2 regions of the Rhodobacter sp. NSM genome follow, and region 1 is predicted to be linked to the other one. Evidence: riboswitches for the same ligand, from Rfam matches in the RefSeq annotation. Region 1 holds a riboswitch; the other holds the start of a gene.
The links. A riboswitch is a leader RNA that binds a small molecule or an ion and turns the genes downstream of it on or off. The one in region 1 is predicted to bind cobalamin.

Region 1 (4,105 bases):
GCGGATCTGGTCATCGCCGAAGGGTCGATGGGCCTCTATGACGGGACCTCGACGGCCGGGCGAACGGGGCGAGGGGCCGCCTCCGAGATCGCGCGGCGCTTCGGCTGGCCCGTGGTGCTGGTGCTGGACGTGGGGGGGCAGGCGCAGTCGGCCGCGGCGACGGCGCTCGGCTTCGCGCGCCACCCCGAGGCGCCTGACTTCGCAGGCGTGATCCTGAACAATGTGGCGGGGCCGCGGCATGAGGCGATGATCCGCCGCGAGATGGCGCGCCTCGGCCTGACCGTGCTCGGGGCGCTGCCCCGGCGCAAGGATCTCGTCCTGCCCGAACGGCACCTCGGGCTCGTTCAGGCGGGCGAGCATCCCGACCTGGAGGCGGCGATCGGATGTCTCGCCGCGCTCCTGCGCGATCATGCCGATCTCGACGCGCTCCGCGCGGCGGCGCGGGCCGGTGCGGCGCCGGCCGCCGGTCGTCTGCCACCACCACCCGCACAGCGGATCGCACTTGCATCGGATGCGGCCTTCACCTTCACCTATCCGCATCTTCTGACCGGCTGGCGCGAGGCGGGGGCCGAGATCCTGCCCTTCTCCCCGCTCGCCGACGAGGCCCCGCCCGAGGCCGATCTGGTCTGGCTGCCGGGAGGTTACCCGGAACTGCATGCCGGCAGGCTGGCGGCGGCCGAGGCCTTTCGCTCGGGTCTCTCCCGCCATGCCGAAACCCGCCCTGTCCATGGCGAATGCGGCGGCTACATGGCCCTCGGCACGGCGCTGGTGGATGCCGGCGGCCAGCACCACCGGATGGCGGGGCTTCTCGGCCTCGTGACCAGCTATGAACAGCGGCGGCTGCATCTGGGCTATCGCACTGCGCATCTGCTGTCGCCGCTGCCGGGACATGCCGTGGGGGCCCGACTTGCGGGCCACGAATTCCACTATTCCACCATCCTCGACCAGCCCGACGCGCCGCTCGCCTCCGTCACCGATGCCGAGGGCAACCCGGTGCCAGAGACCGGCTCCTGCCGCGGCCATGTCACGGGCAGCTTCTTCCACCTGATTGCCGCCGGATACCCGTGAACGGCCGTAGAGTCGCGGCTGGCCAGCCCTCAAGCTGCCCTGCTGGTGCCGAGGCGGCGCGGCTGCCGGTGGGGCGTCACCCGTTTCCGTTCCTGGCCATGGCCTCGTCGGGCTCTCCGAGCGGGCGCGGCCGCGCGACAGGCGGATCGGTCTGTGGCCGGCCGCTCCACGGCTGCGGATACTCCAGCCACTTCTGGATGAAGTTCCACGATTGCAGGTAGCCGTCATGCGGCAGCGTGCAACTCGAACAGTCCTTGCGCACAAGACCGTGACGGTCGGTATAGGTCTGATAGGGGCCGGGGCATTGGTAAGCGATCAGAGGGCAGTAGCAGAAGAGGCAGTTGAACGCGCGCTTCACGCCGGGGTGGCAGGGCAGGAAGGGGCAGTCGCGATTTGTGAACCCCTTGAAGGCCTCGTTCAGCGTGGTGTCCTTGGGCTCCATTGCCTCTCCTTCGATAGCGGGTCCGGAGGGCATCGGGGCGCCGTTCCCGGCGCGACGCCGGGTCCATGCCTCCGGGCCCGCCGGCCGGGTGGTGGTTCGGTCCGGCAGGTCTCCGGGCCCGCAGCTCGAACGCCTGCCCGCCCCGGGGGGGCAGCGGCATGGCAGAAGGCTCGCCGATCGCAGCTGCGGGGGCATCGCCGGACCCGGACCTGCTTCCCTTTTCGCCTGCGGGGGTCATCGCAGGCACCGATCGTGTCTACAGCGTCGGGCAAGGAGCGCGGAAGAGTCAACGCCCGGGCCGCGCGGCAACATCGCTGTTGACAGGGTCTGCGGGACGGGGTTCAACGTCTGCGCCATCGGTTCTTCCGCAAGGAAGAGGAAAGAGGGAATGCGGTGAGGCCGAAGTGCCGACTCCGCGGCTGCCCCCGCAACTGTAAGCGGTGAGCGAAGGCCGGACATGCCACTGGGCGCTGCGCCCGGGAAGGTCGGCCAGAGCTGAGACCCGCGAGCCAGGAGACCTGCCGCTGGCGCGCGAGGAGCGATCCCGCGCCTTCCACCGGACGCCGGGGTGCGCGTCTGGCGCGGGAAACGGCGCAGGAACACGCGACCGCGCCCCGTGCCATGGGTCCCCTCCGTCCTTTCGCACGACCGCCCGCAGGATAGGGCCGGAGAGGGGACGACGATGAAACTCCGTCACGCAATGCTTGCTGCGGGCCTCATGATGCCTGCCGCCGCCGAGGCGCATTTCCAGCTGATCTATGCCGAGACGCCGCTGATCGAGGCACCGGGCGATGTGCCGGTGAAGCTCGTTTTCTGGCATCCGTTCGAGAACGGACATGTGATGGACATGGGCAGGCCGCAGGCGTTCTACGCGGTCAGCCGCGGGCAAAGGATCGACCTCTCCCAAAGCCTCAGGCCCTTCACCTTCGCGGGCGTCTCCAACGCGGCGCAGGCCTTTGATGCAATGGTGCCGGTGACGAAGGCGGGCGATTACGTGCTGGTGGTCGAGGCCGCACCCTATCTGGAGCCGTCCGAGGACATCTACATCCAGCAGTACGCCAAGGTCTACCTGAACCGCATGCAACTGCCGACGGACTGGACCGAGCCGCAGGGGTTGCCAACCGAGATCCTGCCTCTGGTCAAGCCCTACAACGTCATCGCCGGCTCGACCTTCACCGGGCGCGTCCTGTCCGAGGGCGAGCCGGTGGCCGCCGCGGTGATCGAGGTGGAATACATGGCGGCGGAACCCGATGCGGTGGCGAACGCCCCGAGGACCCCCACGGCCCGGCCGATGCCCGGCGGTGCCGTGGTCGCGATCTCGGACGACGCCGGCTATTTCACCTTCGGCATTCCCACGGCCGGATGGTGGGGCTTCGCCGCGCTCGGAACCGGGCCGGTGAAGGAGCACGCGGGCAAGGAGCTGAGTCAGGACGCGGTGATCTGGGTCCGCGCCTGGGATCTGGAGTAGGCCGATGCACATCGTCGATGGCGCGCTTTCGGGTCCCGTGGTCGTTGCGGGCGCGGTGCTGGCCGCGGCCGGCGTCGGGCAGGGGCTGCGTCACCTGCCTGTCGAAAAGATACCCGTGGCGGGTATGCTGTCGGCGACCTTCTTCGTCGCCTCTCTGGTGCATGTGCCCATCGGGCCGTCGTCGGTCCACCTGATCCTGAACGGGCTCGCGGGGTTGGTGCTCGGCTGGGCGGCGTTTCCGGCATTGTTCGTGGGCCTCCTGCTGCAGGCGGTTTTCTTCGGCTTCGGTGGTGTCACGGTGCTGGGGGTGAATACGCTCAACATCGCGGCTCCGGCGGTTCTGGCGGGAATGCTCTGCCGCCGCGGTCTTGCCGGCCCGCCCGCCATGGCCGCGATCTCGGGTGCGGTGGGCGGCGCGCTCGCCATCGCACTGACGGCGGTGTGCGTCGGCGCAGCACTCGCGCTGTCCGGCGAGCAATTCCTTCCTGCGGCCAAGCTCGTCTTTCTGACCCACATTCCGGTCATGGCGGTCGAGGCGGCCATCACCGGCGCGGCCGTGTCGCTGATCCGGCAGGTGAAGCCGGAGCTCTTCTCGGTCATGGAGGCCGCCAGATGAAAGTCCTGCTCGCGCTGATCCTGATGCTGGCGCCCCTGCCGGCCATGGCGCACAAGGTGATCGCGTCGGTCTATCCGGCAGGCGCGTCAATCGAGGGAGAGGTCGGCTTCTCCAACGGCGACATGGCGGCCAACCAGACGGTGACGGTGTCCGATCCGGCAGGGCGCAGTCTCGGCGAGACCGTAACCGACGCGGCAGGCGCCTTCAGCTTCGCGCCCTCCGAGCCGGTGGCACATGTGTTTCACGCGGATCTCGGCGCGGGCCATGTCGCGGAAACCGTGATGAGCGAGGAAGATGTGGCCGCAGTGCTCGGACGTGCGGTGCCTGCCGCACCTCCGGCGGCCGTGTCCGCGGCCGCTCCCGCCAAGGAGCGGGCGCCTGCGGACGGCCTCTCTGCCGAGACGCGCGAGGAAGTTGCCGCGATGCTGCGAGCCGAGCTGCGCCCGCTGCGGCAGGAGATTGCAGCCTACAGGGAGAAGAACGACTTCCAGACCATACTCGGCGGTCTCGG
Region 2 (4,105 bases), on a different contig from region 1:
GGGATAGGCGGTGGAGGTCACGATCATCTCGGGATCCGCCATCACGAGCCGTTCCAGCGGCAGGTTGCCCCCGCCGTCGAGCCCGAGATCAGCCGCCACGTTCGAGAAGCCAGCGTGGTCCAGGATCGCATCGGCAAGCGTTCCGGAGCCCGTGGTGTATCCGGAGGGGTAATACATCGCCGCTCGAGCGGGGGGCAGGTCCACCTGCAGCCTCTCCAGACCGGCTTCGAACTCCCCGACGAGCCGCTCGGCCTGAGCCTCGCGGCCGATCGCACGCCCGACGATGCGGAGATGGCCCGGAATGTCGGCGAGGGACGTCGCAGGCGGCAGTTCCACCACCTCGACGCCCAGGCGGCGCAGCAGATCGACACTCGCCCTGGCGGTGAACGTGCCCGCAAGGACCAGATCCGGCCGCATCAGGAACACCTGCTCCGCCTGCCCGCGATTGGCGGGATAGGCCCGCGCTTCCTCCACCATGGCCGAGGTCTGCGGTTCGGTCGCGAGGTTCGAGACCGACAGAAGCTGGCCCGGCGCTGCCAGCATCATGGCGAGCTGGTCCGTGCAGAGATTGATCGACACGACCCGCCGCGGCGCCTCGGCCACGGCGGGAGCGGCGGCGAGACCCGCCGCCAGCGCAAGCGCAAGGCGCCTAGAAGCGCGCACGCAGGCCCGCATAGATCGAGCGACCGGGCTGGGCATAACCGCGCACCGTCTGATACTCCTCGTCGAACAGGTTCTCGACACGGAGGAAGGCCTCCGCCGCATCCGTCACCTCGTAGGTAACCGTCGCGTTGACGACCGTCCAGTCATCGAGGGGCGCAGCAGGATCGGGATAGGTCTCGTCGAGGACATCCGCCACATGCTGCAGCGTGAGGATCCCCCGCGTGCGATCCGCGATCTGCCCTTCGAGGCCCAGAACGAGGTCGTGCCGCGGCACGCGGATGGCGCGCGTCTCGACAGCATTTTCCTCGTCCACCGCATCCGTGTAGGTGTAGCTGCCGAAGACTTCCCAGCCTTGGCCCAGCGGGCTGCGTCCCGAGATCTCGACGCCCTTCGTCCGCGTCTCGCCGTCCAGCTGGTCATAGCATCCCCAGGGAGATGCGCAGAAGGTCGCACCGGCGATGTAGGCGATGCGGTCGGTGATGTCGGTCCTGAACACGGTCGCCTGAAGGTTTCCGCCGTTGGGCAGCAGCTTCTCCAGACCCAGCTCGTAGCTGCGGCTGGTCTCCGGCCCGAGACGGTCCGAACCTTCCGGTCCGAACCTCTGGTAGAGCGAAGGCGCACGGAATCCGGTGCCAGCCACGCCCCTGAGGATCAGGTCGTCGGGCAGGCGCCAGGCGAGGGCGACGCGGCCCGTCGTCTTGCCGTCAAAGTCGGAAGGATCGTCGTGGCGCGCCGCGAACGAGAGGTCGATCGCGGGGGTCAAGGCGTAGCGCGCCTCGGCAAAGATCGCATCGGTCGTCAGGTCGCCCGAGTTCGTGTCGCTCTCGAAGCTCTCCTTCGTCCGCTCCGCTCCGAGCGACAGACCCAGTGCACCCATTTCGACCGAGCCGAGATAGGAAAGGGCGCGGCGTTCGCCCTCATAGAGTTCGACAAAACCTCCGGGATACTCGCGGCGCGTGTCGGCGGCGGCATAGGCGATCTCGTTGCGAACCTGCCCGAGCGTGAAGTCCACGAACACGCGACCACCGCGCAGACGGTCGGCTGCCCGGTCGTCCGTATCGGCCAGGCTGCTGTTGAAGTTCTCGTCGAACACGAGCCCGTCGATGTCGAGATCGCTGTCCCGCGCGATGAAGGCCGCGCCGATGCGCAGATCCTCCGTCAGGTCGTAGGCCCCGGAAAGCGCATGGAAGGTCGTGTCGAAGCCGTCGCGCTCGGTTCCGGCGGCAGCCTGCGAGATGCCGTCGGTCACGGTGCGGGCCGTCGTGAAGGCCAGTTCGCCCCGCTCTCCCAGAATGCCCGCCGAAAGGGCGCCATTGAAGGTCCGGTTGCTGCCCGCCTCGAGCGTGACCTGCCCGGAGGTGCCCGGCTCGGTCGGGCGGTAGGTGGCGATATCCACCACGCCCGCAACCGCTTCCGACCCGTAGATCGCCGACTGCGAACCACGCAGGACCTCGATCCGGGCGATGCCGCCGGCGGTGAGACTGCCGAAGTCGAAACTCGACTCCGTGACGGAGGGATCGGCCACGTCGATCCCGTTGATCCGCACCGTCTGATAGGCCGGGCCCAGGCCGCGGATCCGCAGCGCCGTAGAGGTGCCGAGGCCGCCGTTACGGGTGTAGGAAACGCCTGGAAGCCGTGCGAGCACGTCGCTCACCAGGATCTCGCCCGTCGCCTGCAGGTCCTCGGCCGTCACCACGTCGACCGAGGCGCCGGTGCGGCTTGCCTCGGTGGCCACGAGGCTCGGCGAGACCACGATCTCGTCGAGGGCGATGTCCTGCGCCTGCAGCGGAGCTGCGGCCATCAGCGCAAGGAGCGAGGCGGCTGTCTTCTTCATCTGTCCCTTTCCGTCCGGGCGATGCCGGATCTGACCTGTCATGTCCTCGGAAAGGGTCATCCCTTCCGCCGAGGGTGATCGTCACCTGAAGCGGAAGGCCCGCCTCCCGCACGCGCCCCGCGCACAGGAAAGGGTGATCACTTCGGCAGGTCTCCTGACTCGCGGGTCTTCGCTCGGACCGGCCTTCCCGGGGCGCACCCAGTGGCATGATCGGTCGTCGCTCGCCGCCTACAGTTGCGGGGGCAGCCGCGGAGTTGGACCATCGCCCGCACCGCGTTCCCTTTTCATCCGGACACGACGCCGGAACCGAAGCAGGTTCTCAATAGGACAAGCATCGGCGCTGTCAAGCAGGCGTCACCGCCCCCTGTCGCCCGCGTTCCTGCGCGGGCGGTGCGAAAAGGTTGGACGCGGCGCACCTCTCCGCCGCAGCATGGCGCGAAAGGCATGGAGGACCCGCATGTTCCGAAGTTTCGGCGCCGATGATGCAACCGGCCTCGCGGCCCTTGTCGCCAGCGGCGATGTGACGCCAGAGGAGTTGCTCGATGCGGCGCTGGCTTCGGTCGCAGCGCTGAACCCGGCGCTCAATGCGGTAGTTCTGCTGCAGGAGGAAAGCGCGCGGCGCTCCATCGCATCCGGCCTTCCTCGCGGGCCGTTCCGCGGCGTGCCCTTCCTGCTCAAGGATCTCGGATGCGAGGCGGTGGACTTCCCCTCGCACAACGGCTCGCGGCTGCTCGAGAACACGCGCTACCCGCGCGATTCCGCGATCTTCGAGCGCATCCGCGCGACCGGTGTCGTGACCTTCGGGCGCACGACCTCGCCCGAGGGCGGGATCGGACCCGCGACCGAGGCCGCCGTCTATGGCGGACCGACCCGCAATCCCTGGAACCTCGAGCGCACCTCCGGGGGATCGTCGGGGGGCGCGGGCGCCGCCGTCGCTGCCGGGATCGTCGCCGTGGCCCACGGGTCGGACGGGGGCGGGTCGGTCCGCATCCCCGCCTCGTCCTGCGGGCTCTTCGGGATGAAGCCCACGCGGGCGCGGCTGCCTGACGGGCCCTACGCGGGCGAGGGCTGGGCAGGGATGGCGATCGACGGCTTCCTCAGCTGGTCCGTGCGCGACACGGCCCACATGCTCGACGCCTGCGCGGGCGCCGATCCCGGCGCGCCCTACTGGGCGCCGCCCCTTCTGCGCAGCCATGCGGATGCGATCAGCCGCCCGCCGCGGCGGCTGCGCGTGGGGATCTGCGACACGACCTTCACCGGCACCCCGATCCATCCCGAGGTGCGGGCCGCGGTCGAGGCCGCGGGTCGGCTGCTCGAGGATCTGGGCCACGCGGTGCGGCCCTGCCTCCCGCAGGCGGACGTGGCAATGATGATGGAGGCCTGGACCGACATCGTGGCCTGCGGCACGGCGCTTGGCATCCGCAAGGCGCTGAAGGGGCGCGCCCCCGAGGGGCTGGTCGAGCCGGTCTCGCTGGGCGCGCTGCGGCGTGCCGCCGAGATCCCCGGCGAGCGATATCTCGAGGCGGTGGGCCAGATCCACGCCTTCGGGCGCCAGATGGCCGCGGTCTTCGATCCCGACGAGGGAAACGGCATCGACGTCCTGCTGTC

Region 2: it holds a riboswitch for cobalamin, as region 1 does, so the genes downstream of both, ACTVZP_RS01555 (TonB-dependent receptor plug domain-containing protein) here and ACTVZP_RS12300 (DUF4198 domain-containing protein) in region 1, are expected to answer to the same signal.

The regions. Positions count from the first base shown of each region.
Region 1 covers NZ_JBQPXH010000005.1:140,440-144,544, forward strand. Annotated here, with positions in the region: gene ACTVZP_RS12290 (cobyrinate a,c-diamide synthase) at 1-1,068, shown strand, start outside; gene ACTVZP_RS12295 (cysteine-rich small domain-containing protein) at 1,145-1,510, opposite strand; cobalamin riboswitch at 1,597-1,776, opposite strand; cobalamin riboswitch at 1,851-2,050, shown strand; gene ACTVZP_RS12300 (DUF4198 domain-containing protein) at 2,193-2,978, shown strand; gene cbiM (cobalt transporter CbiM) at 2,983-3,594, shown strand; gene ACTVZP_RS12310 (carboxypeptidase-like regulatory domain-containing protein) at 3,591-4,105, shown strand, end outside.
Region 2 covers NZ_JBQPXH010000001.1:327,175-331,279, reverse strand. Annotated here, with positions in the region: gene ACTVZP_RS01560 (ABC transporter substrate-binding protein) at 1-675, opposite strand, end outside; gene ACTVZP_RS01555 (TonB-dependent receptor plug domain-containing protein) at 650-2,497, opposite strand; cobalamin riboswitch at 2,625-2,823, opposite strand; gene ACTVZP_RS01550 (amidase) at 2,955-4,105, shown strand, end outside.